One region of the Streptomyces sp. NPDC051582 genome, then DNA from elsewhere that is predicted to be linked to it. Evidence: riboswitches for the same ligand, from Rfam matches in the RefSeq annotation. Region 1 holds a riboswitch; the other holds the start of a gene.
What was found. Region 1 has a riboswitch for guanidine ahead of AB0M92_RS33950 (Ohr family peroxiredoxin). Riboswitches for the same ligand answer to the same signal wherever they lie in the genome.
Positions count from the first base shown of each region.

Region 2: linked by a shared signal. The riboswitch ahead of AB0M92_RS10245 (multidrug efflux SMR transporter) and the one ahead of AB0M92_RS33950 (Ohr family peroxiredoxin) in region 1 are both predicted to bind guanidine.

Region 1 is NZ_JBFAZJ010000038.1:7,461-21,485, reverse strand. It holds gene AB0M92_RS34005 (TetR/AcrR family transcriptional regulator) at 1-485, shown strand, start outside; gene AB0M92_RS34000 (sigma-70 family RNA polymerase sigma factor) at 510-2,144, opposite strand; gene AB0M92_RS33995 (VOC family protein) at 2,404-2,763, opposite strand; gene AB0M92_RS33990 (DUF3533 domain-containing protein) at 2,822-4,135, opposite strand; gene AB0M92_RS33985 (peptidoglycan-binding domain-containing protein) at 4,440-4,811, opposite strand; gene AB0M92_RS33980 (sensor histidine kinase) at 5,072-6,271, shown strand; gene AB0M92_RS33975 (response regulator transcription factor) at 6,268-6,969, shown strand; gene AB0M92_RS33970 (DUF4246 domain-containing protein) at 7,072-8,580, opposite strand; gene AB0M92_RS33965 (hypothetical protein) at 8,722-9,639, opposite strand; gene AB0M92_RS33960 (DUF3626 domain-containing protein) at 9,822-10,709, opposite strand; gene AB0M92_RS33955 (hypothetical protein) at 10,807-11,274, opposite strand; gene AB0M92_RS33950 (Ohr family peroxiredoxin) at 11,261-11,713, opposite strand; guanidine-III (ykkC-III) riboswitch at 11,790-11,852, opposite strand; gene AB0M92_RS33945 (hypothetical protein) at 11,968-12,192, shown strand; gene AB0M92_RS33940 (SDR family oxidoreductase) at 12,418-13,269, shown strand; gene AB0M92_RS33935 (hypothetical protein) at 13,329-13,520, opposite strand; gene AB0M92_RS33930 (hypothetical protein) at 13,693-13,995, shown strand.
Region 2 is NZ_JBFAZJ010000005.1:268,274-282,298, reverse strand. It holds gene AB0M92_RS10295 (PTS transporter subunit EIIC) at 1-716, opposite strand, end outside; gene AB0M92_RS10290 (PTS glucose/sucrose transporter subunit IIB) at 844-1,149, shown strand; gene rph (ribonuclease PH) at 1,257-1,982, shown strand; gene AB0M92_RS10280 (hypothetical protein) at 2,142-2,528, shown strand; gene rdgB (RdgB/HAM1 family non-canonical purine NTP pyrophosphatase) at 2,567-3,172, shown strand; tRNA gene AB0M92_RS10270 (tRNA-Leu) at 3,231-3,314, opposite strand; partial or broken gene AB0M92_RS10265 (hypothetical protein) at 3,357-3,567, opposite strand; gene bcp (thioredoxin-dependent thiol peroxidase) at 3,595-4,062, opposite strand; gene AB0M92_RS10255 (DUF3618 domain-containing protein) at 4,175-4,492, shown strand; gene AB0M92_RS10250 (co-chaperone GroES) at 4,587-4,889, shown strand; guanidine-III (ykkC-III) riboswitch at 4,967-5,048, shown strand; gene AB0M92_RS10245 (multidrug efflux SMR transporter) at 5,079-5,399, shown strand; gene AB0M92_RS10240 (transglycosylase domain-containing protein) at 5,428-7,671, opposite strand; gene AB0M92_RS10235 (ABC-2 family transporter protein) at 8,084-8,935, shown strand; gene AB0M92_RS10230 (ABC transporter permease) at 9,039-9,854, shown strand; gene AB0M92_RS10225 (ATP-binding cassette domain-containing protein) at 9,862-10,830, shown strand; gene AB0M92_RS10220 (DUF1707 domain-containing protein) at 10,927-11,613, shown strand; gene AB0M92_RS10215 (DUF445 domain-containing protein) at 11,811-13,127, shown strand; gene AB0M92_RS10210 (hypothetical protein) at 13,316-13,615, opposite strand; gene AB0M92_RS10205 (hypothetical protein) at 13,686-13,862, opposite strand; gene AB0M92_RS10200 (GNAT family N-acetyltransferase) at 14,013-14,025, shown strand, end outside.

The sequences.
Region 1 (14,025 bases):
AGGCGTTGCTGCACTACCACTTCGACACCCGCGAGAAGCTCTTCGCCGAGGCCATGACGCATTCCTTCGCCCAGACCGGCACGGACGCCGAGGACGGGGGCGACACGACCCCGGCCGCGGTCGTCCTGGCCCGCATCCTGCGCAGCATGCTGCCGAGCGACGCGGACCTGCGCCAGGACTGGAAGCTCTGGCAGGAGCTGTGGGTGCGCGCGCAGCGTGACCAGACGGCCCGTCACCTCGCCGTGGACCTGTACGACCAGCTCCACGCCTGGGTGGGCGCAGCCATCGAACGGGGCATCCGGTCGGGCGAGTTCACCGAGTGCGACGTCACCGCGGTCAGCACGCTGATCATGGCCCTCTGTGACGGTCTCGGGATCCGCCTGATGCTGGACGACCCCCGGGTCGACCTCGCCACGGCCCGCTCGGCCATCTGGCGGGCCGTCGCCCCCGCCCTCGGGACCACCCCGGACTTTCCGGAGGTGTGAGAGGTCTCACCCCGCGCGCGGTCGTCATCCCAGGGTGAAGAGGAAATTGACGGACGCGTAGTAATTGGGCAGTTGGACCAGCCGCGAACCTTGGCGCGGGGGATCGTTCTTGGGCCAGTTCCACGGGCCCAGCAGGTGGTCGGGGTAGTCGCTCTTCTGGACCCGTGGCACGAACCAGAGCCGGAAGGCGCCGGAGCGTCCGACCGACTCGGACTTCCAGAGCTGCGTCTCACGGCCGGGGCCCGAGCGGCAGGCCCGCAGGACGACGTCGACGGCGTTCCCGCCGGCGGTGGTGCCGTCGAGGCAGCTCCCGGTGCCCGTGTTCCGGAACTGGTACGTGCCCGGCCCGGCCGGCAGGCGCTGCCAGCCCTGGGAGGCCTCGCCGGTGCACGGCTGGAGCTGCAACGGCCCTTCGGAACCCCTGCCGGCGAAGCCGACGCACAGCCCCGAGGCGGTGTTGACCAACGGCAGGCCGGTGGGGGCGGGGCTCTGCGAGGGCGGCGCGGAGGACGGCGGGGGAGTGACGGGAGCCGTCGGGGCGGCGACGGCCGACACGGGGGCGCCGATGGTCACGATGGGTGGCGCCGAGTCCGCCGGCCGCGGCAGCAGATACGGGTCGACCTCCGAGACCGGGCCCGGGTTCGGGCTCGCGACCGTGGGCGCCGGTGCGGCGCGCACGGTCCGGTCCTCGGCCGGCAGCAGGACGAACGCGGTGAGGGTCGTACCCGCGACGGCCGCCGCCGCGGTCCACTTCGGTGCGCCGAACCGCGCCGCGGCCACCTTGAGCCCCACCACCTTGCCCGCTGCCAGGTGATGGACGCCGTGCACACCGGCGGTCAGTGCGGAGGAGGCCGGGTGCCACAGCAGGATTCCGGCCGGCAGCAGCGCGCCCAGCCTGTTGTTGACCGCTCGCAGATCGCGCTCGGCCCGCCCACAGCCGTCGCACGCCCGAAGGTGCCGTCCCAGGTCCCTGGTGACGCGCTTGCCCGGTCGGCGGAGCGCGGCGGCGAGCATGCCGCCGTAGTGCCGGCACTCGTCGCTCACGCTCTCGTCCAAGTGGGCGCGCAGGTAGGCCTCACGCAGGCCCTCGCGGGCGCGCGCCGCCAGCGAACCGACGCCTCCCGCCGATATCCCGAGGCGCCGGGCCGTCTCGGTCGCGGGCTCGTCCTCGACGACCGCGTGCCACAGCACGGCCTGCCAGCGCTCCGGCAGCGACCGGTACGCCCGCAGCACCAGCGAACCCTCCTCCGCCGACAGGGTCACGTCCTCGACGTCCTGGTCGCCGGCCAGGCCGGCGGCCCACGTGTCGAAGTCGGCCGACAGCTGTGTGCGGGCGCCGCGGCGGGCCCATTCGGCCGCCACCCGGCGCACGCAGGTCAGCAGGTACGGCCGCCAGACGTACTCGGGGCCGGTGCCCCACGCGACGGCCCGGTAGGTGCGGGCGAAGGCCTCGGCCGCCAGGTCGCCGGCCGTGGCCAGGTCGCGGCAGCAGGTGCGGGCGTAGGCGAGTACCGCGTCGTGGTGACGGGCGAACACCTCGCCCATCACGTCGCTGAGATCGGCATCTGACGCCGAGTCGCGCTCGCGGAGCAGCGCGCACAACTGTGCGTCGCTGAGGTCGTGGAGGTCCTGCCGGCGGGCAGTTCCCGATGTGCTCAACCTTGCTCCCGTTGATTTGCTGGTGGCCGGCACGGCGAATGCCAGGCAGGTGGGCAGTGGGGGTGCGACGCTGCGCCCGGCCGGAATTCGCGCAAGTGTGCACGCTTTCAAGGCCTGTGAGCAACCGGGCGCTTCGATACTGTCCGCCCTGACGCGACTTCGGCAAAGGCTTGGCAAAGTCGCGGGACCGCGTCGCGGCCACACCGTCTCCCACGTGCACCAAGACCGAACAACAGGCCGGGAGGCGCGAGTGCAGTGGTCAGTCCAGGTCGTACGCGGTGTCGTGTTTCGGCTGGTACAGCCCCACCGTGCCCGCCCCCGGCACGGCCAGCGTGGTGACCGAGCCCCAGCGCTGTTCGGTGATGCCGGTGGTGAACTCGACGCCCTTCGCCTGCAACTGTGTGACCGTGGCGGCGAGGTCGTCGCACATCAGGAAGAGTTCGGTGACGCCGGCGGCGTGGGGGTCGGTCGGGTGGACGGCCAGTTCGCCCGGTGGGGACTTGAAGACGAGCCAGCCGCCCCCGGCGTCGACGTGCGGGAACCCGAGCACATCGCGGAAGAACGCGCGGGCCGCCTCGGCGTCGGTGGCGTAGATGATCGTGTGTGCACCGGTGATCATCCGGTCAAGCTAGCAGTCCGTTTTGTCGCCCCGCCGGTACGACTCTCCACGGTCGACGTCACGTGCCCGGCGGCCGGCTCCCTCCGCTGGGCTGGGGTGTCATGCGTTCCAGACCCCTGCGCTCGTAGAAGCGGGTCATCGCGAACCCGACGAGCAGGGCGAGGACGGTGCCGACGGCGATCATGGTCCACGCGCGGGTGAGACCGGCGTCGGCGCGCGCGTCGAAGTAGAGGATGGCACGCACTCCGTCACTGAGCTGGCGCATGGGCTCGAAGAGAGACAGGAAGCGGTAGAAGCCGGGGACGGCCTGGAGCGGGACGGTGGCGCCCGACGACGGCAGGCCCAGCGCGATGAACACGAACATGGACACGAGCTGGCCGATCCCGCCGAACGCCGCGTTGATCGCCTGGACGCCGAGGCCCACCGCGAGGCCCGCGCAGTAGGAGTAGATCCACAGGAGCGGGATGTGGACGGCGTCCATCCCGAGGATCGAGATCGTGGCCAGCATGACGAGCGTGGTGGTCAACACCGTGATCACGGCCGTCATGACCACTTTCAGCAGCAGCGTCTGGGTGCGGCTGATCGGCACGGTGGGCCGGCGGGTGTGCCAGGGGCCAACCTCGCTGTCCGCGTAGCCGAGGGCGGTGTCCACGCCGGTGTTGATGAGGTTGCCGCCCAGGAATCCGAGGAGTACCAGCAGCAGGGTGTAGTAGAACGCGCTCAGGCCCAGCCCGCTGTTTTCGCCGACGGGATGACCGACCCGGCTGACCACCTGCACGGGATCGGCCAGCAGCAGCCGCGTCGTGGAATCGGCTTGCGAGGTGACGGGGGAGGTGATGAGTCGTTCGCCGATGACCTTGGAGGACTGCCGGGCCGCCGCCGTGCTGATCCGGTCGGCCAGGGACGAGCCGATGCTCCCCATGCCGGGGTTGGTGAGCACCGTGATCGTCGGCCGGACCGTGGCAGTGGCCGTGGTGAGTGCGGCCACGGAATCGGTGAAGTTCGCGGGGATGACCAGGGCGCCGTAGATCTTGGCGGAGGAGAGCTGGTCCTGCGCTTGGGCCTGGGTGAGGCGGCGCCATTGGACCTTGCCGGACGTGTCGCCGCCGGTCACGGCCTCGGTGACCTGTGTCCCCAGGTTCTGCCGCTGCCCGGGCAGCGGCTTGCCGGTGTCCGCGTTGACGATGCCGACGGGCAGCTCGTGCAGTCTGCGGTTCGGATTGACGATGCCGCCCATGTACAGCAGCGACAGCAGCAGGGCGAGCAGCCCTGTCAGCACCGTGGGCACCACCCACAGCTTCGGGCGGCGAAGCAGCGCCGAGGCGCGTGCTCCGGCGGCGGTCACGGAGCGGGTGTCGTCGCGGTGATTCATGTCGGCGTCCATGGTTCTCGGCGAGTTCCGCGGCGACACCGAAGCGGCGGACGCGGACAGTCACCCTCCGCGATCGGGGGGTGCCTGTGCCGGCAAGCATGGGCCGTGTCGTGCAGAGGCGCCCGGAGGCTCACCGGACTTCGCACCGGAAGCCGCGAGCCGAGCGTACGAGGCGCTGCCCGACGAGTGGGCGGGCGGCGCCCGGCGGGCGGGTGGGGCCCCGGTCCGCGCGGGTCGGACGACGACCGCGCGGACCGGGGCCCGGTACGTGTCCGGGGCCGGGCCGGCGACCCGGACCCCCGGGTCAGCAGCCCGGGTTCTTCAGGGCGCTCCAGGTCTTGGGACCGACGATGCCGTCGACGGGCATGTGGCACATGTCCTTCACCCGGCGCTGGAACTCGCGCACGGCGCGGTCGGTGTCGGGACCGAAGTCGCCGTCGACGCCGGAGGAGCCGATGTTCACGTTCCAGGTCTTGAGCAGACACTGGGCCTGCCTGACCGCGGCGCCCTTGGCGCCCCTGCTGATGGTGGGCTGGGAGTCCGTGTGGTTGCAGCCGCGCGAACCGGTCGCCGACGTACCGGAGTTCGTGGCCGCCACGGCCGACGGGGCCAGGGCGACACCGGTGCACAAGGCGGTGGAGGCGACGAGGAGCGCGAGACGCTTGCTGACGAGCATGGCTGTGTTCCGTCCTTCGTTCGGCGCGGGCCCTTCCCCCGTGGACGTCCCCGAGCGGCCCGCTGTCCTGGTGTGCGGGACCGGTGGTCGGCCGGTCCCGTGCTGCCGAGGCAAGAAGCTACGGTCCGGGGCGCCGCCGGGTCGTCCCGTGCTGGATGGATCTCCGCCTCAACCTCCGGTGCAGGAAGGGCACTTCCCCAACCCAGGGCTGAGTACGGGAGTGGGAGGCCGCTGCGCGCCGTCCGGGCTAGGCTGCGGCGATGCGGATCCGCCCCTCCACCATGGACGCGCTGACGGCCCTCGCGCAGACGGGTGTGGCCGTGCTGCTGGGCCGGGAGGCGGTCGCCCAGGGCTGGCCTCCCCCCGACCTCGCCGCGTACCTGCTCGTCGGGCTGGTGACGGTGCCGGTGGCCGTGCGGACCAGGGCGCCGGTCGCGGTCTGCCTGTTCACCCAGCTGATGTGGGTCGTGTACGTCACCGCCGGGTACTGGCCGGTGGTCACCTGCTTCGGTCCGATGCTCGCGCTCTACACGGTGGCCGCGCTCTGTCCGGTCCGCACCTCGGCGGCCTGCGCCGCCCTGATGGGGGCGGTCTGGGTCTACGCGGGACTGCTGGGCAACGGCCCGGGCGGCTCCATGGCGAGCGTGCTCGCGCAGGCCGTGGTCTTCCCGGCCGTGCTGTGGCGGTTCGGGCTGGCGGCACGCCGGTCGGCCGAACTGGCCCGCGAGCTACGGCGCGAGCGCGACGAACGGGCTCGCCGCCACGTCGCCGAGGAACGCGCGCGCATCGCACGGGAACTGCACGACATCGTGGCCCACCACATGTCCGTGATCTCGATCCAGGCGGGCCTGGCCGGGTACGTCTTCGACTCGGCGCCCCGCACGGCCAGGACGGCCCTGTCCACCATCCAGGAGACCAGCGCCGAGGCGCTGGACGAACTGCGGCGCATGCTGTGCCTGTTGAGGGACACCGACCGGGAGCGACCGGCGGGCGGGGCCGACCAGCAGGCCCCGGGCAGGGACGCCCCGATGCCGGGCCTGTCACGGCTCGCGGAGACGGCCGAACGGGTGAGGGCCGCTGGCGTTCCGGTGGACCTGCGGATCACGGGCGGCGTCCGCGCCCTGGCCCCCGGCGTGGAGCTGTGTGCGTACCGGGTGACGCAGGAGGCACTGACCAACGTCCTCAAGCACGCCCCGGGCGCCCGCGTGACCGTGACCCTCGACTACCGGCCAACGCACCTGTCGGTGACCGTGACCGACGACGGCGCGGGCGGGCGCCCCCTTCCGGCCAAGTTGGCACCGGGGAGCGGGAACGGGTTGATCGGCATGCGCGAGCGGGCCAAGCTCTACGGAGGAACGATCAGCACCGGACCGCGCAGCGAAGGGGGCTATGCCGTGCGCCTCACGCTGCCGACCTCCGCCCGGACGGCAGCGCCGCGCGGGGACGGTCGCCCGGAATGACGGGATCCGGAGCCTTGAGGGTGCTCGTGGCCGACGACCAGTTCCTCATCCGGGCCGGGCTCGTGGGCCTGCTGGAGGTGGCGGAGGGCTTCGAGGTCGTCGGCGAGGCCACGGACGGCGCCGAGGCGGTCGAGCTCGCCGCCCGTACCCGCCCCGACGTGATCTTGATGGACATCCGGATGCCGGGCATGGACGGGATCGCCGCCACGGAGCGGATCCTCGCGCGGACCCCGCCCCCGGCACCCCGCGTGCTGATCCTGACCACGTTCGACCTGGACGAGTACGTGTACGGGGCGCTGAAGGCCGGGGCCTGCGGCTTCCTGCTGAAGGACTCGGGCCCCCAGCGGTTGCTGGCCGCCATCACCGCCGTCGGCAGCGGGGACGCGCTCTTCGCACCGACGGTGACCCGGCGGCTCGTGGAGGCCTTCGCCACCCGCGCGGGCGGCGACGGGGCCGGCGCCGCCGCCAGGGCCGGGGTCGCCGGACTGGACGCGCTGACGGGCCGGGAGATCGAGGTGCTGGAGCTGGTCGGGCAGGGCCTGGCCAACGCCGAGATCGCCTGGCGGCTGTTCATCACCGAGGGCACGGTGAAGAGCCACCTGAGCCGGACGATGACGAAGCTGGGCCTGGAGAGCCGGGCCCAGGCGGTGGTGACGGCGTACGAGAGCGGTCTGGTGGTCCCCGGCCGCAACACCTGAGGATCCGGCTCGGGGGTCGTTGGACCACACCCGTCACACCCGCCCGACCGGCCACCGGCCACCCGCCCGACCAACCTGCCACCCACCCGCCCGGCCGCGGTGTCAGTGCTCGCAGAGGGAGAATTCCCGTTCGTAGAGCTGCTCGTTGTGTTCGTCCACGAAGAACTTGCGTTCCTGCATGAGCTGTTCGCGGAAGCCCTTCGCCTGTTCGAGCGTCATGGTCGAGGTCTCGGACCACGGTTGCTGCGGTGGTACGTCGGACGTCGAGACGATTCTTTCCGACGGGTCGACCAGGAAGAACGCCAGGATCTTGCGATGTCCCGGGCGGCCGGCGTCCGCGAGGCGGAACGAGCCGACGCGGTGCTGCAGGATGTTCGGGAACGCCAGGCAGCGGCCCGCCGGGGTCGACGCCGAGCCCAGTGTCTGGTTCAGTGCGTCCTCGTCCTCCAGGCCGTAGACCTCACGCAGGCCGTTGTCGTCGTTCTGTTCGTAGCTCGGGTCGTCGAGCGCCGCCCGGAAACCCAGCCGGCTTTCCGTGATGTTCTCGCTGTCCCAGTAGTAGATGCCCGTCGAGACGATCCGCTCGTTCATCATTCCCTCGACGTGCCAGGAACCGCCGGCGTACTCCGGCTTCTCCGGGGTGAGATGAATGGTGGCGAGCTTGACGATGACCTGGAGGCGGCGGCCGCGCAGGTCGACCCGGGCGGACGCGTCGGGCGACTCGGGCGGGGTGAAGGCCGGGGCGTCCGGGATGACCGGGCGGCGGTTCTCCCACCAGTCGTCCTGGGCCTCTTCCCACGCACGACGGGCTTCCGCGTAGGCCTCGTCATCGCCGTAGGAGGATCTGTCCGGGTACTCCGGCTCCGAGTCGTACCACCCGTACGGATCGGCCTCGATCCGCACGGTCCGCGGATGGCGCAGATCAGTGAGCACGTTCTCCAGCAGCGGGCGCAGGCGCGCGAAAAGGTCTGGCAGGACGGATGCCAGGTCGCGGTGGGTTTCGGGGTGGACGTTGTTGACGTAAGAGCGGAAGGCGACATCACCGTCGTCATCGACGTCGACGTCCGTGGGCAGCCACTGGAATCGCTCCGAGAACTCGTACTTCGAATAGCGGTCCGTCGGATTCTGCCAAGCCCGCTCGGGTGCGCCGCTCGCCTCTCTCACCAGACAGAACAGCGAGGGATGAACCAGGTCCAGTACCTGGCCGTCGGATCCGGGGTGCCAGTCCCGTTCAGCTTCGGGGACCCGTTCCAGAACCTGGACCGCCTCGCACAGCCGGGATCTGAGCGCCTCGTCGACCAGAGTGTCCGACTGCCACACCCCGTCGACGGCGGACACCTCGATGCCGGTTCCTTCGTCCCGCAGCGCCGCGTAATGCGCGAGTTCGGCAAGCACGTAACGAACCTGCGCTTCGGTGAGGCCTTGGGCGACCGCCTCCTGCGTCCACCTGGCGACGACGTCGGCGTCGTTCATCTTGTGGAACCATCCCGGCTTCGCCCGAATGTGCGCGCTGCACTGCATCATCTGAAGTTCCCGCAGCGTTCGGGGTGTCGCGAACGCGATGGAACGGGACGAGTGAAAGGGCAGCGGGAAAGCAGACAGGCCGGACAATGCTCTTGATCCTTCGAGTTGGTGTGCGGTGGCCGGAAGAATACTTGAGCGGACTGACACCGGGGCCAGGGGCGTGGGACGCCCCTGGAGACGACGTACGCACCCGCCCCGGCTGATCCGCACTGATCCGAACGGCGCGGTCTAGCCGATCAGACGGCGTCGCCAGACGAGGGGAGCGATCGTGATGGCCCGGCCGGGGTCGCCGTCCCATTGGGCCTGGAGGCCCACTGCCTCCAAGGCGGCCACGACCTCGTGGCCGATGGCCGCGGTGGTCTCGGACGAACCGTCGAAACCGCCGTAGAGCAGCGTCAGTCCGTGGCCGGCCGCGGCGGAGTCCGTGCACTGGGTGTGGAAGTAGACGAAGCCGCGGGCGTCGGGGCCGCCTTCGCCGCCGATCTCGGACTCGCCGCAGCCGCGACAACACGTGAAGTTCTCGCGGGCGGTGATCCCGCCGTCCTGAAGGGCGGCGAACGCGCGGGTCAGTCGCTCGGGGTCGGTCTCGCCCTGCCACGCGGCTTGCTCCGCGACCCGCTCCAGCCACAACCGGTCGGCCAGCGCCCGTGCCTGCTCGCGCGAGACGGGCCTGCGGTCCCGGGTGACCAGGAATTCCTCGGCCACCTCGGCCAGTTCGGCGCGGGAGGCGTAACCCCCGACGAGCACCTCGCGGACGCGCGTCTCCAGCGTCGCGCGCTCCTCGTCGTCGAGGTCGAGGGGCGGCACCTGAGGGGCGGGGCCCGTGTCCACCAGCGACCAGGCCAGGCTGCCGTCCCAGCCGGCCTCCCGGCGAGCCCATCCGGTGAGCGCCGCGACCACCGTCCGGGGATCGGCGGCCCGCGTCTGGAAGTGCCGGTCAGCGGATCCGGCGCGGTGCTCCAGCGTGTAGTCGCCACCCGCCTCGTGCCAGACCTGGGCGAAGAGGTCAGGCAGGTCGGGTATCCGATCGACCACCAGGAACCGGTCGCCGTCACCACCGATCCGCTCGACCAGCCCGGCCAGCCCGTCGGCGGACACCTGGACGTGCCGCTCGCCGTTCTCCGTCTTCACCACGATCTCCAGCATGCCCAGACTCTGACACACCCGTCTGACAACAGGCTCCGGGTGGTGGTCGCGCGGGCGGTCGCCGGGCTCGTACGCCGCGTCGGACCGGGAACCGACGGAGGTGTTCTCCAGACCGCATGCGCTCGACCTCCCGGCCGGCGAATTCCTCGACCGCTACGACTCGGGGCCCGCACCCACCCGGATCAGCGGACGGTGTCGTGCGGTGCCGGCGGCACCGGGCCGTCGGCGCAAGCCCAGGACGCACCGAATCGTGCCAGGTAGTGCCACACCTTCTTGACCGCCTGGGGGTCGTGGCGGTCCGAGCGTGCGGCATCCCCGACGATCCGGGGATCGAGTACGCCGTCGACCGCCATCCGCGTGCCCAAGTCGACGTGTTCCCGGCCGCGGTAGCCGGGGTGACGCCGGAGTTCTTCGACCCCGAGCCGAAAGCCCGAGTGCCACTCCACCGGGCAGCCGAGGCGCAGAGCCGCTGCCTCGACCGTCGTGCCGCGATAGCAGGGGTCCAGCACCAGCGCCTCCACGTCGGAGCGCAGTCGGACCGGCCCGTGCACCTGGGCCTCGATGTAGTCGTCGAGCTCGTCCTGATGATCGGCGAGGGCGAGCCGGAGGAGCCCCATGCGGGCCGCGACGCCGAAGTCCGACGGTTCGAGAAAACTGTCCGGGTAGCAGAACGTGGTCCGCGCCGACGTCTCGGCAGCCAGCCGGAAGTGGGCGGAGCCGAACCGCGGCGCGCCGCCGGCCGGTTTGCGGCGGAAGTTCAACGCCCCGTAGACGGGCCGCTCATGAGCGTCCCCTCCGTCGTACGCCCCGTCGAAGATCCGGCTCTCCCAGCGCCACCGGTCGCCACCGGGATGCGCGCTCAGCCCGCCGTTGCTGGTGCCCGTGACGAACTGGGAGCGGTAGACGCCGTCCTCGGCCAGGGCCTCCAGGATCGGCTTGCCGTGCAGCAGACGGTCCGGGTGGAAGTTGAGGGTCACCCGCAGCGTCGGGTCCATGGGAGGGCCCGACGACAGTCCCGCGACATGACGAAGGGCCCGTTCCCGTGCTGTCGGGGCGGCTGAGGCGCTCATGCGCACAGTGTTCCCCAGCGTGGGCCATGGGCGCACGCGCATTGTCGGCCGGCGCCGCGTCGGCGCCTGTGCGCGCCGCGCGCCGCGCGGCGGCGGGCTACAGCCGCCAGTACGATCCGGCGCGCGGATCGACGTGCACCACGTGGCGGCCGACGCGCACCACGTGGTGGTCCGGGCCCGACCAGGAGCCGCAGGACCCCTCGGCGCCGGCCAGCGGGGTCCAGATCTCCAGGAACGTGCCGCCGTCCGGGTTGGTGCCCCGCTCGACGAGGTTCGCGCCGTCCCACCGGAACGTGCCGGCATCCTCGCCGGGCTCGCCGGTGAGGTGGTGGAAGTGCACCCGGGTGCCGTCGAAGGACGTCGTACCGGCGAAGCCCCGGCTGTCGGCGTAGTACGTCCCGGCCTGCAGCCACACCACCTCGCGGTCCTCGACGAGGGGTCCGCCGTTGCGGCTGATCCCGCGCCGCAGCCACGCGCCGTGCTCGGGCACCGGGACCCCGGGGCCGTCCGGGAGATCCGAGGTGCGTCCGGAGTTCCGGACCGGCCCGGGCTCAGGCGTGGTCATCGGCTGCGGGCTCGTCCACGGCCAGGAGGGTCAGCGGTACGTTGCCCCGTACGGCCTGCGCGTACGGGCAGACCTCGTCCGCCCGGTGCAGCAGGGGCTGGAGGTCCGCCGCCCGCCACCCGGGCAGGCTGACGGTCAGGGTCACGGCGAGGCCGTAGCCCGCGGGCGTGTCCGTGGTGCCGAGCTGCACTTCGCAGTCCACGCGTGCGGCGGAGGCGTCCGCCCCGAACTCGGCGGCCACCTCGGCGAGCGCGGAGGTGAAGCAGGCGGCGAAACCGGCCGCGAACAGCTGCTCGGGATTGGTGGTGCCGGGGACCTTCTTGCGCGGCGGGGCGAGGCGGACGTCCAGGCGTCCGTCGTCCGTGCGGACCGATCCGGTGCGTCCCCCCGCGGCGTGCGCGGTCGTCCGGTACAGGGTGCGGGTGAGTGGCACGGTCATGGCGTTAGGCCCATCTTGCTCGACGAGGACGCCATCCGGGCGCGGACAGCGGGGCGGCGCCGCTCGTGCGGCACCTCGCGCGTCGTCGTGCGTAACCGGGTACGGCGCATCTCGTCCGGGGCCTTGGACCGGCCGCCGGACAATCTAGCAACACGATCCGCCGCCCGGTGCGTCCGCCGCGGTGAACTTCCTCACCCCTTGCCGGCCCGGCTGCCCGCTGTGGCACGGCCGGCCCCCTTCATAGACTCACCCCCGTGGACCCGATGAGATGTACGTACTGCGGTGGCGTCGGCCTGGAGCCGGGTTTCGTCGAGGACGCGGGGGAGGGGGCCCGGGGGTACGCGCGCTGGATCGCCGGGCCGCTGGAACGCGGCCTGTTCGGCGGCGCGAAACGGCTGGGCAGGCCCCGGCGGCGCATCGAGGCGTACCGCTGTCCGCACTGCGCCCACCTGGAGCTCTTCGCGACCGAAGCCGTCTGACCGGTCGATCACCGCGCCGCCGGGCTCGCGCCGCGGTGCCGCCGCGGTGCCGCCCTGGGCCGGAGCGGCCCAGGGCGGCCCGGGTCCGGCCGCGCCGTGCGCGCCCGCCCGTGCGCCCGCGCGCCTCCGCACGCCCCCGCGGGAGGGGATGACCGCGCGCCGTCATCCCCCGAACATGACCGTCACCACCACGGTCCGCAACACTTGTTCGTCACGGGGGTAACGATGGGACGACGCTGGCTGCTCACGGGATGCTCCTCCGGCCTCGGACACGCCCTGGCCTCGGCCGCGGCGCGGGCCGGGGACCGACTGGCGGTCACCGCCCGCAAGACCGCCGACCTGGAGGGCCTCGCCGCAGCCTGGCCCGGCCGCATCCTCCCGGTTCCGCTCGAACTGCGGGACGCCGCCTCCTGCGAGGAAGCCGTCCGCAGAGCCACCGACCGTCTCGGCGGCATCGACATCCTCGTGAACAACGCGGGCATCGGACTGTTCGGTGCGGTCGAGGAAGTGTCGGACACCGAGCTGCGGGACCAGTTGGAGACCCTGGTCGTGGGCCCGTGGCGGCTCACGCGGCTCGTCCTCCCGCTGATGCGGGCCCAGGGCCACGGCCACGTCGTCAACATCTCCTCCGTGGTCGGCCGTATCGCCTTCCCGGGCATGGGCGCCTACGTCGCCGGCAAGCACGCCCTGGAGGGCATGAGCCAGGCGCTGGCCATCGAGGCGGCCCCGCACAACATCCGCGTCACGGTGGTGGAGCCGGGCATGTTCGCCACGCGCTACGGCACGTCCATGACGGAGGCGCGGCGCCGGATCCCGGTCTACGACGCGACCAACCGCGAGATGCTCGACGGTGCCCGCGGTCTCGCGGAGAATCCCGAGACGGGACGCCCCGAGGACTTCGCCGAACGGGTACTCGGCATCGTCGCGGCCCAGGGGCCGACACCGCTGCGGATTCCGGTCGGCGACGACGCGTACGGCTACCTGGACCTGGCGGAGCAGGCCTCCCGCGAGGAGTTCGCCGCGGCCCGGATCCTCGCACAGGGTCCGCCCCCGCCCCCGCCCCCGCTGCCGGTCTGACGGCGGGGGCGTGCGGGGTGCGGTTCACCCCGGGCGGCGGTGGCGGGCACGGCCCGGGATCAGCGCGCGTGGTGCCGGACGTCGCGCTGACCGGGTACGCGGGTCGACCGGCGAGCGCCCGAGCGGCGGTGGCCGGCCCGCACTCGGCGGCCCGGGAAGGGGTTGTGCCGGACGGTGGCGCTGGGGGCCGCGATCAGAAGACCGACGAGTACGAGGGCCACGACGAGGATGAGCACGGCAACGAGGTTCATGTTCCTGCCTTTCGCCGGGTATTGACTGGCTGTTACTACTGCTTGTTACCACCTTCGCGGCATCTAAACACGGAGTGTGACTGGTTGTGGGGTTTGGGCCGCTCGCGGGCCGCTCCGAACTGCTGCCCTGGCTGCGGCACGAGGGGACCGGAACCGGGACGGCTCCTACGGCATGGCCGAGGCTGTTCTGGGCGCCCGCGGGGCGCTCGGCGACCTCACGGCGGCCGGCGCCCTGGCGGAGCTCGCCTTCCAATCCTGGCGTCGCCGGCGGGAGATCGGAGAGGCGGGTCTCGACACCCTGGTCGCACGGTACGGGGCCGAGGCGGTGCTGGCCGCACTCGACGCGGCCCGCCCCGCGGACCGGTCCACCGGCATCCGCATGCGCCACCACGCCGGCGAGGACGTCACCGAGGCGCTCGCGGACCCCGACCGGACCGTCGCGCAACGCGCCCAGGACCACCGCTGCACCGTCTGACCGACGACGTCGGCGAGACCCGGCGGCTGT
Region 2 (14,025 bases), on a different contig from region 1:
CCGATCACCAGCAGCGCCCGGTTCGCGAGGCCGAAGATGCCGGCGCCCCAGGAGCCCAGGCCCACCATCCAGTCGGAGAAGCTCTCCAGCGCGCTGCCGATCGGCGGCCAGATCAGCAGGCAGAGCACGGCGAACCCGATCGCGACGAACGTCATGATGATCGGGACCAGGCGGCGGCCGTTGAAGAAGCCGAGCCAGTCCACCAGCTTCACCCGGTGGTAGCGCTGCCAGAACCAGGCGGACAGCAGGCCCATCACGATGCCGCCGAACACCCCCGGGTTCTGGAAGGTGTACTCGGCGAAGGTGAAGTCCGGGCCCAGGCAGCCGCCCCCGATGTCCCTCGTTCCCGCCGGGCAGGCGTCGGGGAAGACGCGCAGGACGCTGTGGTAGACGAGGAAGCCGACCACCGCCGCCAGGGCCGTCGACCCGTCCGCCTTCTTGGCCATCCCGATCGCGACGCCGATGCAGAAGAGGATGGGCAGGCCCAGGTCGGCGTTGAGCAGCGCGCCGCCGGCGGCCGCCATCACCTTGGCGACGTTGGTCCAGTCCAGGCCGTCCTTGCCGAAGACGTCGGGCTGGCCCAGCCGGTTGAGGATGCCCGCCGCGGGCAGCACCGCGATCGGCAGCTGGAGGCTGCGGCCCATCTTCTGCAGCCCCTGGAACAGGCCGTTCCACCACTTCGGCTGCGGTGTGGCAGCGGCGCTGCTCGCACTCATCGGCGTCCTCCCTGAACGGCCCGTTTTGGCAGGGGCAGCACGTGCGGCACACTGGTGTAGACCAGTTACGGGGCAGGCTGCTGCTGATCGTCATGATTCGGCAGACCCCGGTCATGCGCTCGCGTAGATGGGCCAACCGTGCGTTACCGTGACGAAGCGGACCGCGCAGGTCGTTCTTCGTAGAACTCAGGGAGAAAACATGGCCACCAAGGCTGAGAAGATCGTCGCCGGGCTCGGCGGCATCGAGAACATCGAAGAGGTCGAGGGCTGCATCACCCGCCTGCGCACCGAGGTCATCAACCCCGACCTCGTCGACGAGGTCGCCCTGAAGGCCGCCGGCGCCCACGGCGTCGTCAAGATGGGCACCGCGGTCCAGGTCGTCATCGGCACCGACGCCGACCCGATCGCCGCCGACATCGAAGACATGATGTGAGCTGAACTCCCGCTCGAACCTCCGCCAGACCCCGTACCGGACCCACCCGGACGGGGTCTTCGCGTACCCGGCTCCCGCCCACCCGGCCACCGACTAGGCTCGGGCGCATGTCTCGCATCGACGGCCGCACGCCCGAACAGCTCCGCCCGGTCACCATCGAACGGGGATGGAGCAAGCACGCCGAGGGCTCCGTCCTCATCTCCTTCGGCGACACCAAGGTCTTCTGCACCGCCTCCTTCACCGAAGGCGTCCCGCGCTGGCGCAAGGGCAGTGGCGAAGGCTGGGTCACCTCCGAGTACTCGATGCTGCCCCGCTCCACCAACACCCGCGGCGACCGCGAATCCGTACGCGGCAAGATCGGCGGCCGCACCCACGAGATCTCCCGCCTCATCGGCCGCTCCCTGCGCGCCGTCATCGACTACAAGGCGCTGGGCGAGAACACCATCGTCCTGGACTGCGACGTCCTCCAGGCCGACGGCGGCACCCGCACCGCCGCCATCACCGGCGCCTACGTGGCCCTGGCCGACGCCGTCGCCTGGGGCCAGCAGAAGAAGCTGATCAAGGCCGGCCGCAAGCCGCTCACCGGCACCGTCGCCGCCGTCAGCGTCGGCATCGTGGACGGGGTCCCGCTGCTCGACCTCTGCTACGAGGAGGACGTGCGCGCCGAGACCGACATGAACGTCGTCTGCACCGGCGACGGCCGCTTCGTCGAGGTCCAGGGCACCGCCGAGGGCGAGCCGTTCGACCGCAAGGAGCTGGGCGCCCTCCTGGACCTGGCCGCCGGCGGCTGCGCCGACCTGGAGGCCATCCAGCTGGGCGCGCTCCAGCTCTAGTCGACGGGGCTTCAGGCCGCGAGGCCGACCGACAGAACCGCAGGGGCCGCCGGTGCGTCCCCCTGGGTACGGGCGCACGGTGTCAAACCCGTGCGCCCGTCCTCGTATCCGTGTATCCGTACGTCCGTACATCCGTGTCGATCACTGGGAGATCCGAACATGAACCCGAAGCACCGCATAGCGGCGGTCGTGCTCGCAGCGGCTCTCGCCGTCCCGGCGCTGACGTCCTGTGACGCGATCTCGACGGCGATGGACTGCGCGAACACGGCCGTGGCCATCACCGACGGGGCCAACGACCTCCAGCAGGCCGTCTCCCAGGCCGGCAACAGCCCGCAGGACGCCCAGAACGCGCTGAACCAGATCGAGGCGAACCTCAAGAAGGTCGGCGACCAGACGGACAACGCCGATCTGAGCAAGGCCGTCTCCTCGATGACCACCGCGGTCAAGAACGTCCGCACGTCCATCGAGAACGGCAACACCACCCCCGACATCCAGCCGGTCGCCGACGCGGCGAAGGAACTGTCGAAGGTCTGCACGCCGGGCTGAGCCGCCACCCGCTCGGAGGGGACCGGATAATGGGCGTCATGACCAGCCGCCTGATCCTCGCCACCCGCAACGCGGGCAAAATCGCCGAGCTCCACGCCATCCTGTCCGACGCCGGCCTGCCGTACGAGCTGGTCGGCGCGGACGCGTACCCGCAGGTCCCGGACGTCAAGGAGACCGGCATCTCCTTCGCCGAGAACGCCCTCCTCAAGGCGCACGCCCTGGCCCAGGCCACCGGCCTGCCGGCGATCGCCGACGACTCGGGCCTGTGCGTGGACGTCCTGAACGGCGCGCCCGGCATCTTCTCGGCGCGGTGGGCGGGCAAGCACGGTGACGACCGGGCCAACCTGGACCTGCTGCTGGCCCAGCTCGGGGACATCGCCGACGAGCACCGCGGAGCCCACTTCGCGTGCGCGGCGGCCCTCGCCCTCCCGGACGGCACCGAACGCGTCGTGGAGGGCCGCCTCCTGGGCACCCTGCGCCACGCCCCGGCGGGCACGGGCGGCTTCGGCTACGACCCGATCCTCCAGGTCGAGGGCGACACCCGCACGTGCGCGGAACTCTCCGCGGCGGAGAAGAACGCCATCTCCCACCGGGGCCAGGCCTTCCGGGCCCTGATCCCCTTCATCCGCGCCCTGGTCGCCTGAGGGCCGGAAACGGCGAAGGCCCCGCACGCGAGCAGCGCGTGCGGGGCCTTCGTCCAGGTGCGGCCGGAGGGACTCGAACCCTCAAGGGATTTCTCCCACAACTACCTAAAAGTTGCGTGTAGGCCAATTCCACCACGGCCGCATATATCCCACCAACTCGGACATTGCGTCAGGCTGGCTGCGGTCAGTCTACGACTGCCGGGGTCTGGAGGTCGACATCATTGCGCCCACGACCGCACCGGCACCATGTGGTGGTGATGGCGTGGCAGTTGGGACACGAGAGAGCCGCAGCTTCTCGCGACGGTCGTCGCGCCGGTCCCCGTTGACGTGGTCCACCTCCAGCGTCCCCTCCGCTCCGGACCCGTACCGCACCGGTCGCAGCGCTCGGGGACGCCGGGACGCCCGCCTCCTGGTGGGGCGCGTCAGATGCCGAGATCCTTGATGATCTTGGCTACGTGGCCCGTGGCCTTGACGTTGTAGAAGGCGCGCTCGACCTTGCCCTCTTCGTCCACGATCACCGTGGAGCGGATGACGCCGGTCACCGTCTTGCCGTACAGCTTCTTCTCGCCGTACGCACCGTACGACTCCAGGACCTGCTTCTCCGGGTCGCCGACCAGGGTGACCTTCAGGTGCTCCTTCTCGCGGAACTTCGCCAGCTTCTCCGGCTTGTCCGGCGACACGCCGATCACGTCGTAGCCGGCCTCGGCCAGCACCGACAGGTTGTCCGTGAAATCGCAGGCCTGCTTCGTGCAGCCCGGGGTCAGCGCCGCGGGGTAGAAGTACACGATCACCTTGCGGCCGATGTGGTCGGCGAGCGAGACCTCGTTGCCGTCCGCGTCGGGCAGGGTGAAGGCGGGGGCGGTGTCGCCCGGCTGGAGTCGCTCGCTCATGTCAACAGTCTCCTCGGGAGGGGATCGGTACGGTCCGAGACTAAGCTGACAGACTGTTCATGGTGGGCTACGCCCCCTATCCGACCGACCCGACGACGACGGAGGCAGCGCGGTGCCCGAAGCCAGGACCCCCGCACAGATCGAGGCGGACATCGTCCGCCGCCGCGAACAGCTCGCCGAGACGCTCGACGAGATCGGCGTGCGCATGCACCCGCAGACGATCATCGGGGACGCGAAGGCCAGGGTCGTCTCGACGGTGGACCAGACGGCCGGTCGTGCCGTCGTCGCCGTGAACCGGCTCCTGACGGACGTGCGCGACGGCCTGCGCCACGAGGACGGCGCCCCCCGCTACGAGCGGATCGCGCCCGTCGCCCTGCTCGCGGCGGGTGTGATCGGCCTGCTCGTGGTCTCGGCGCGGCGCAAGCGCTGATGACCCTGCGGCGTACGGGCGGGGCGCGGGCGGGTAGGTTCGTGGCGTGAGCGACGACACCAGCACCACCACCCACGACAAGCTGCCCATCCGCATGCTGCACGACCGTGTGCTCGTGAAGTCCGACTCGCCGGAGGGCGAGCGGCGCTCGGGCGGCGGCATCCTGATCCCGGCGACCGCTGCCGTGGGCAAGCGGCTGGCCTGGGCCGAGGTGGTCGCGGTCGGACAGAACGTACGCAGCGTGGAGCCGGGCGACCGGGTGCTGTACGACCCGGAGGACCGGGCCGAGGTCGAGGTGCGGGGTGCCACGTACGTGCTGATGCGCGAGCGGGACCTGCACGCCGTGGCCGCGGAGCGGCTGGAAGGGTCCAAGGACTCCACCGGGCTCTATCTGTAAGCGCGTGTAAGCGGCTGTAAGCGCGTGTAAGCGTGCGGCGTCGAGGGGCCGGTGACCGGTGTCACCGGCCCTTTCGCATGGGCTTTGCTACGGTGGTGGAGAACCCCGACGAGACGCGCCGTACCGGGTAGCCGTGGCTGGACGACAAGACGACGCACCCCGTTCGCTCTCGTTCCGGAGGTGCCTGTCATGGCCTGGGTTCTGCTTCTCGTCGCCGGTCTGCTCGAAGTCGGCTGGTCGATCGGTATGAAGTTCACGGAGGGTTTCACCCGGCTGTGGCCCAGCGTGTTCACCGGTGCCGGGATCATCGCCAGCATGGTGCTGCTCTCGTACGCCGCCAAGACGCTGCCCATCGGTACCGCCTACGGCGTGTGGGTGGGCATCGGCGCCGCCGGGGCCGCGGTGCTCGGTATGGCGGTGCTGGGTGAGCCCGTCACCGCCGCCCGGATCTTCTTCATCTGCCTGCTGCTGGTCGCCGTGGTGGGGCTGAAGGCGACTTCCGGTCACTGATCCGCGGCCCCCCTCCAGGGGCCGCCGCTCACTCCAGGTATTCCGAGGACGGGCGGCTGCGCAGGCCGCCCGTCACACCTCCCAGGGTGCCCGCCGTCGAGCCCGTCGTGGTGCCTGCGGTCGTCCCCGCGCTCGTCCCGGCGGAGGTGCCCGCGTCGCCCTGGCCTTCGGTGGTGTCGCCCTCCGGGGTCCGGCCCCCGGTGGTCTGCCCCTGGTTCTGGCCTTGGCTGCGGCCTTGGCTGCGGCCCCCCTCGTCCTGGCCGCCGGTGGGCGGCGTCGGCCGGCCCGGGCGGTTCGGCCGGCTCGGCGGGGCCGGGGACTGCGGGGTGCTCTCGTCCTGCGACGGCTCCGGACTGCTCGGGACGAACGGCGGCGGGGACGGGGCCGCGCCCGGCTGGAGATCGAGGTCGAAGTCCAGGGGGTCGCTGTTCTCCAGGGCCGACTTCGTGTACTGGGCCCAGATCCGGGCCGGGTACCCGCCGCCCCCGATCCGGGCCTCGCCGAGCGCCCCGTACAGGGATTCCAAGGCGCCCGTGTCGGGGTCCTGGCCCATCATCGAGACGACCGTGACCAGGTCCGGGGTGTACGCCGCGAACCAGGCGGAGCGGTCCAGTTCGCCGGTGCCCGTCTTGCCCGCGGCCGGGTGCCCGGCGGCGAGGGCGGCCGTACCGGTGCCGTTGTCGACGACGCTGACCAGCATGGACGTGGTGGTGTCGGCGGCTTCGCGGCTGACGGCCTGCTTGGGGGTGCGGTCGGGCAGGTGGACGTCGTCGTCGCCCTTCTCGATCTTCTCGACGAGGGTGTAGGGGGTGTAGCGGCCGTGGTCGGCGAGGGTCGCGTAGGCCTGGGTCATGTCCAGGACGCTGGCCTGCATGGTGCCCAGCGCCATGGCCGGACCGGCGTCGAAGTTCGGGGTGTCCTCGGGGATGCCGAGGTCGATCGCGGTCTGTTTGACCTTGGCGGTGCCGACGTCGACGACCATCTGCGCGAAGACGGCGTTGACGGAGAGGTCGGTGGCGGTGTTGACGGTGATGTTCCCGTACGAGATCTGCCCCTCGTTCTCGGGGGCGTACGGGGTCCGGGTGCCGACCACGCGGCGCTTGTTGTCGCCGTTGTAGACGGTGTTGGGGGTGATCAGCCGGCCGTCCTGGGTGCGGGAGTCGTTCTCGACGGCGGACGCGAACACGAACGGCTTGAAGGTGGAGGCCACCTGGTAGTCGTGCCGGGTCGCGTTGTTCACGTACTGCTTGGTGTAGTCGATGCCCCCGTACATGGCGACGACCTTTCCGGTGGCCGGGTCGATGGAGACCCCGCCGGCCCGTACGACCCGGTCGGCCTTGTTCTTCTCCGGGTCGAGCTGGCTGACCATCTTCTCGTCGACGGCCTCGACGAAGGCGTTCTGCCGGCGCTTGTCGATGGTGGTGGTGATGCGGTAGCCGCCTTCGGCGAGGGTCTTCTCGTCGAGGATCTTGTGGTCAACGATGTAGTCCTTCACGGCCTCGACGAGATAGCCGCGCTGGCCCGAGAGTCCGGCGGCCGGGCGGACCTTGCCGGGTTCGGGGAAGCGGATGGCGGCCCGCTCGGCCGCCGGCAGCCACTGCTTCTTGACCATGCCGTCGAGTACGTAGTTCCAGCGGGCGAGGGCGCGCTCGCGGCTCTGGGGGTGGGCGACGACGTCGAAGGCGCTGGGGGAGTTGAGGAGGGTGGCGAGGTACGCGCCCTCGGCGGTGGTGAGTTCGTCGACGTCCTTGCCGTAGTAGGCCTGGGCGGCGGCCTGGATGCCGTAGGCGTTGCGGCCGAAGTAGCTGGTGTTGAGGTAGCCCTCCAGAATGTAGTCCTTCGACTTCTCGCGACCGAGCTTGATCGCGATGAAGAACTCCTTGACCTTGCGCTTGATGGTCTGTTCCTGGCCCAGGTAGTAGTTCTTGACGTACTGCTGGGTGATGGTGGAGCCGGACTGGGTGCCCTTGCCGGTCGCGGTGTTCCAGGCGGCGCGGACCATCGCCTTGGGGTCGACGGCCCGTTCGGAGTGGAAGTCCCGGTCCTCCGCGGCCAGTACGGCTTCCTGGACGGTGCGGGGGATCTGCGAGAGCGGGACGTTGACGCGGTTGACCTCGCCGTCGCGGGCGAGCTGGGAGCCGTCGGCGTACAGGTAGAGGTTGGACTGGGCGGTCGCGGCGGCGTTGGCGGGCGGGATGTGGACCAGCAGGTAGCCGGCGACGAACGCGCCGACGATCAGCAGGCCGAGCAGCACGACGGTGGCCAGGACCATGCGCCAGGTGGGGACGGCGCGGCGCCAGCCGGTCCGCTTCCGTTTCCGCTCGGCCTTCTTGGCGGCTCGGCGGGCCCGCCTGTCGCCGTTCGGGTTCTGGGCGTTCTGCGCGTTCTGTGACGTCCGCGGCTGGTGCGGCTGCTGCGGCTGCCGTGCCGGCGCGGGTCCTCCGGGAGGCCCCGGGGGAGAGTCCGGGTCGCGAGGCGTCCAGCCCGGTGGTGGTGACTGGTCGCTCATCGCCAGGACTCCTCGACGCCGTACGAAATATCCACGTCTGTACCTCATGCTGTCTACCCGATTGGCCGCTCATTCCGCGTTGGACGGGCGTAAACCGTTCGCGTGGATCGCCCCTCCGCACTAAGCTCGCGCGCTTTGGCCGACGTAGGAACGACCGGGAAAACGGAGGGATACGGTGCGCCAGGGAACGGCTCGTACGACCGCGGCCGAAGCGGCACGCGCAGCCCGGCTCTATCCGGCCGTCGCGGCCGGCGGATTCCGGCGCTACGCCACCTACGGGACGGCGACGGCCGCGGGGGTGTTCACCAACACCGTCTTCGGCTTCGTCCTCGCGTACACGTACGTCGCGTTGTGGGACGAGCGGCCCGGGCTGGGCGGCTACGACCAGGCACAGGCGCTGACGTTCGTCTGGGTGAGCCAGTCGCTGCTCGCCGCGGGCGCGCTCATCGGCGGCGGGTTCCAGGAGGAGATGCAGGAGCGCATCCGTACGGGTGACATCGCCGTCGACCTGTACCGGCCGGCCGACCTGCAGCTGTGGTGGCTCGCGGCCGATCTGGGGAGGGCGGGCTTCCAGTTGCTCGGGCGCGGGGTCGTGCCCCTGCTGGCGGGGGCGCTGGCCTTCCAACTGGCCCTGCCCGCCGATCCGGTGCGGTGGCTGCTGTTCGCCGTGTCGGTACTGCTCGCGCTGCTGGTCAGCTTCGGGGTGCGGTACCTGCTGGGGCTGGCGGCGTTCTGGCTGATGGACGGGGCCGGGATCAATCTGGTGGCCGTCGTCGCCACGGTCTTCTTCTCCGGGATGCTGCTGCCGCTGACGGTGTTCCCGGGCGGGTTCGGGGAGTTCGTCCGCGTGCTGCCGTGGGCGGCGATGATCCAGGTGCCGCTGGACGTGCTGATGGGCGTGCACGCGGGCGCCGGGGGCGCGGTGCGGGCGCTGGGCTTCCAGTCGGCGTGGGCGCTCGTACTGCTGGGCGCGGGGCGGCTGTTGCAGTCGGCCGCGACACGGAAGGTGGTCGTCCAGGGTGGCTGAGGCCGAGGTAGAGGCAGAGGCGGGGGCAGGGGCAGGGGCAGGGGCGGTGGGGGCGGCGGCGGCAGTCGTTCCGGCGCGGTTCGCGGGGCCGGTCGACGTACCGGTGCGGAACAGGGCCGCGGAGGGGCTGCGCGGCTACGGGCTGATCGTGGCGATGTGGGTCCGGTCGACGATGACGTACCGGACCTCGTTCTTCCTCTCCACCTTCGGGAACGCGGCGATCACGCTCCTCGACTTCGTGGCGATCTGGATCATGTTCTCGCACGTGGACGTGCTCGGCGGCTTCACGCTGCCCGAGATCGCCCTCCTGTACGGGTCCTCCTCCGCCTCCCTGGGCCTGGCGGACCTCCTGCTCGGCAATACGGACCGGATCGGCGTCCGGATCCGCGACGGCTCGCTCGACACCATGCTCGTGCGCCCGGTCCCGGTGCTCGCGCAGGTCGCCGCCGACCGCTTCGCGCTGCGCCGGCTGGGGCGGATCGGGCAGGGGCTGGCGGTGCTGTGCTGGGCGGTCTCGGAGCTGGGCGTGGACTGGACGGCCGGGAAGGTGCTGCTGGTGCCCGTGATGGTGCTGGCCGGGGCGGCGATCTTCGGGGCGGTGATGGTGACGGGCGCGGCCTTCCAGTTCGTCGCCGGGGACGCGGCGGAGGTGCAGAACTCCTTCACGTACGGCGGGAGCACGATGCTCCAGTACCCGCCGACGGTGTTCGCGAAGGACCTGCTGCGCGGGGTCACGTTCATCGTGCCGCTGGCCTTCGTGAACTGGCTGCCGGCCCTCTACGTGCTGGGGCGGCCTTATCCGCTGGGGCTGCCGGGGTGGGTGGCGTTCGTGAGCCCGCTGGTGGCGGTGGTGGTGTTCGTACCCGCGTCGCTGGCGTGGCGCGCGGGACTGCGTTCGTACCGGAGTACGGGGAGCTGAGGGCGGTATGGGAAGCGACGCACTGATCGAGCTGGACGGGGTCGAGAAGGTCTTCGACGTACGGCGCCGGGTGAGTCTGATGCGCCGGGAGAAACGGCAGGTCAGAGCCGTGGACGGGATCAGCTTCGAGGTGGCGCGGGGGGAGGTGGTCGGCTACATCGGGCCCAACGGCGCCGGGAAGTCGACCACGATCAAGATGCTGACCGGCATCCTCACCCCGAGCGGCGGCCGGCTGCGGGTCGCGGGCATCGACCCGGCGCGGGAGCGGATGCGGCTGGCGCACCGGATCGGGGTGGTGTTCGGGCAGCGGACCACGCTGTGGTGGGACCTGCCGCTGAAGGACTCGTACGGGCTGATGCGGCGGATGTACCGGATCCCCGAGGCGCGGTTCAAGGCGAACCTGGAGCGGTGCGTGGACCGCCTCGACCTGGCCGAGCTGCTGGACGTGCCGGTGCGCCAGCTCTCGCTGGGGCAGCGGATGCGCGGGGACATCGCGGCGGCGCTGCTGCACGATCCGGACGTGCTGTACCTGGACGAGCCGACGATCGGGCTCGACGTGGTGAGCAAGGCGAAGGTGCGGGCCTTCCTGCGGCAGCTGAACTCCGAGCTCGGCACGACGGTGCTGCTCACGACGCACGACCTCCAGGACATCGAGCAGCTGTGCGAGCGGGTGATGGTCATCGACCACGGGCGGCTGATGTACGACGGGGTGCTGGCCGGTCTGCACGCGATGGGGGAGGGCGGCGGCGAGCGGACGCTGGTGGTGGACCTGGAGCGGGAGCTTCCGGAGATCAGCGTGGCGGGGGCGCGGGTGGTGAAGGTGGACGGGCCGAGGCAGTGGCTGGCGTTCCCGGCGGGGGCCTCGGCGGCGCCCTTGGTGGCGGAGGTGGCGGCGCGGTATCCGCTGCTGGACCTGTCGGTGCGGGAGCCGGACATCGAGGACGTGATCGCGAGGATGTACGCGGGGCAGGGTTGATCCGGGGAGGGGCAGGGTTAATTCAGGGACGGGCAGGGGCTGTTCCAGGGTTGGGCCCCATACAACTCTTCCCCACGACTACATAGGCTGGTCCCCATGACTGACGAGCGGCCGGAGAAGCCGTTGCCGGAGTTGAGGGCGTCGGACGCCGACCGCGAGCGGGTGGTGGAGCGCCTGCGCGACGCCGTCGCCGAGGGCCGGCTCGACATGGAGGAGTTCGAGGAGCGGCTGGAGGTCGCGTACACGTCGAAGACGTACGCGGAGCTGGAACCACTGACCCGCGATCTGCCCGCGCCGGGCGGGCATCCGATGCCGCTCGCGGCCGCGGCGCCGGCCCCGGTGCCGGCGGACGGCTCGTGGGCCTCGCGGATCGGGGGCGGCGGCGTACCGGCGTCGTCCTCGGCGGCGGTCGCGGTGATGTCCTCGTTCCAGCGCAAGGGCACCTGGACGGTGCCGCCCCGGCTGGACGCGGTGGCGTTCTGGGGCAGCGGTGACCTCGATCTGAGGGAGGCCGGCTTCGCGGAGCGGGAGGTGGTGATCAACTGCATCGCGATCATGGGCGGCATCCAGATCACGGTCCCGCCGGGCGTGGAGGTCGACGTACGGGGCTTCGGCTTCATGGGCGCGTTCGACCAGCGCGACACCCCGGGCCCGGTGGCCCCGGGCGCCCCGAGGGTGATCGTGACGGGCCTGGCCTTCTGGGGCGGGGTGGAGGTCAAGGTCAAACCCCCGAAGCGCCCGAAGTCCCCGGGCGGCGGCCCGAAGCTCCGCAAGGAGCTGTAGGGGCCGGGGGTCCTTGGCGGGGGCGGATCGGCGTGCCGGGAACTCCTGAGGGGTCCCGGGAGTCGGATGCTATGCAGACAAAACCGGCGCCCGGGGGAAGGGAGGCACACGTGGACCACCGCACCAAGGCCGCGGGGACGGGTACGGGTACGGGTACGGGTACGCATACGAATACGGGAACCGGTACGGGTACCGGCATGGGTGCTCGTACGGGTACCGGCACCGGTATCGGGACCGGCACCGGAACCGGCGGGTTCGTGTTCAGCGAGGCCGACGAGGAGCGCCGCCGCGGCGTCCGCCGCATGAAGACCACCGCGACCGGCCTGCTGATGCTGGTGGCGCTGGTCTACGTACTGACCACCTGGGCGGAGCACGCCGGGGCCGGCGCCTGGGCGGGCTACGTCCGGGCCGCCGCCGAGGCCGGCATGGTCGGCGCGCTCGCCGACTGGTTCGCCGTGACCGCGCTCTTCCGGCGCCCGCTCGGCCTGCCCATCCCGCACACCGCGATCATCCCGACCAAGAAGGACCAGCTCGGCGTCTCGCTCGGGGAGTTCGTCGGGGAGAACTTCCTTTCCCCGGACGTGGTCCGCGCCCGCCTCCACGCCCTCGGCATCGGTGGGCGGCTCGGATCCTGGCTGGCCGAGCCCGCGCACGCCGACCGGGTCACCGCCGAGCTGGCCACGGCGCTGCGCGGGGCCCTGACCGTACTGCGCGATTCCGATGTGCAGGCGGTCGTGGGCGAGGCCATCACGCGGCGGGCCGAGACCGCCGAGATCGCACCGGGGATCGGCAAGACCCTGGAGAGGGTCGTAGCGGACGGCGGGCACCGCCGCGTCGTCGACCTCGTCTGCGTCAAGGCCCACGACTGGCTGGTGACGCACGGGGAGTCGGTGATGGGCGCGGTCCAGGGCGGGGCGCCCGGCTGGACCCCGCGGTTCGTGGACCGCAAGGTCGGCGAGCGCGTGTACAAGGAGCTGCTCCGCTTCCTCACGGAGATGCGGGACATGCCGGAGCACCCGGCGCGCGGGGCGGTGGACCGGTTCCTGACGGACTTCGCGGCCGACCTCCAGTCGGACACGGACACCCGGGCCCGGGTGGAGCGGCTGAAGTCCGAGATCCTCCAGCGCGGGGAGGTGCAGGAGGTGATCGCCTCCGCCTGGACCGCGATCCGCGCGATGATCATCTCGGCGGCGGAGGACGAGCACAGCGAGCTGCGGCTGCGGGTCCGGTCCTCGCTGCTGTCGCTGGGCGCGCGGCTGGCCACGGACGGCCGGCTCCAGGACAAGGTGGAGGGCTGGATCGAGGGCGCGGTGGTGTACGTGGTGACCACCTACCGGACCGAGATCACCTCGCTGATCACGGACACGGTGGCCGGGTGGGACGCCGAGCACACGTCGCGGAAGATCGAGGCCCACATCGGCCGGGACCTCCAGTTCATCCGCATCAACGGCACGGTGGTCGGAGCCCTGGCCGGCCTGCTGATCTACACGGTGTCGCAGGCGCTGGGGGCGTAGCGGGGGCCGGGCGCGCGCGGCGCGGCGCCGGGCGGAAGCCGGCCGGGGCGTGGCCCGGCCGGCCCGTACGGGTGCTGCGCGTGGCCCGGCCGGGGCCCGTGGGTCGGCGACCGCCGACCGCCGACCGCCGACCACCGACCGCCGACCGCCGACCGCCGACCACCGACCGCCCGGCCCGTGCGGCTTGCTCAGCCGCGGTCTGCGACGACCCAGGATGCGGTGGCCACGACGGCCGCGGCCCCGAGGACGGCCGGCCAGGCCCCGACCTTCTTGGCCAGCGGGTGCGCGCCCGCGAAGCCGGCGAGGTACAGCGCGCCCAGCCCGGCCGCCGCGGGGGTGCCGCCGCGCCGGTGCCATTCCCGCCCGGCGGCCAGTCCGGCGGCGCCGAGCACGACACCGCCCAGCGGGCGCTTCTTGGTCCACCGGGCGACGGCGTACCCGCCGACCAGTCCGGCGGCCGCCACTGCGGAACTCGGTACGCGCGCCATGCCCAACTCCTTCAAATCGTCTGATCTCACTGGTATTACCACGAGGCTGCGAGACTACGAGGCCACGAGGTTAACGCGGCGGTTTGACCACCCGGCGGGCGCCCAGCGCCCCCAGGACCAGCACCGCTCCGCCGATCACGCCGTCCGGTACGGCGTCCTTGACGGCGCGCGGCAGCAGTGCCACCACGCCCAGGACGAGGAGGAAGGCGAGCACGCACCGGCCGGCCGCCCGAATCAGTCTGTCCACGGGCTGCTCAACGCGGCGCGGCGGCCGTCGACACGGAAGAGGCGGAGGGGATTTGTCGCACACTCGCCGGATCCGTGCGATACGTGCCTTCCGGAACCCGACCGGCATAAATTGGCTCTCCCACCCCCAAAGGGTAAAACGGGAAGAAGAATGAGGAGCTCGG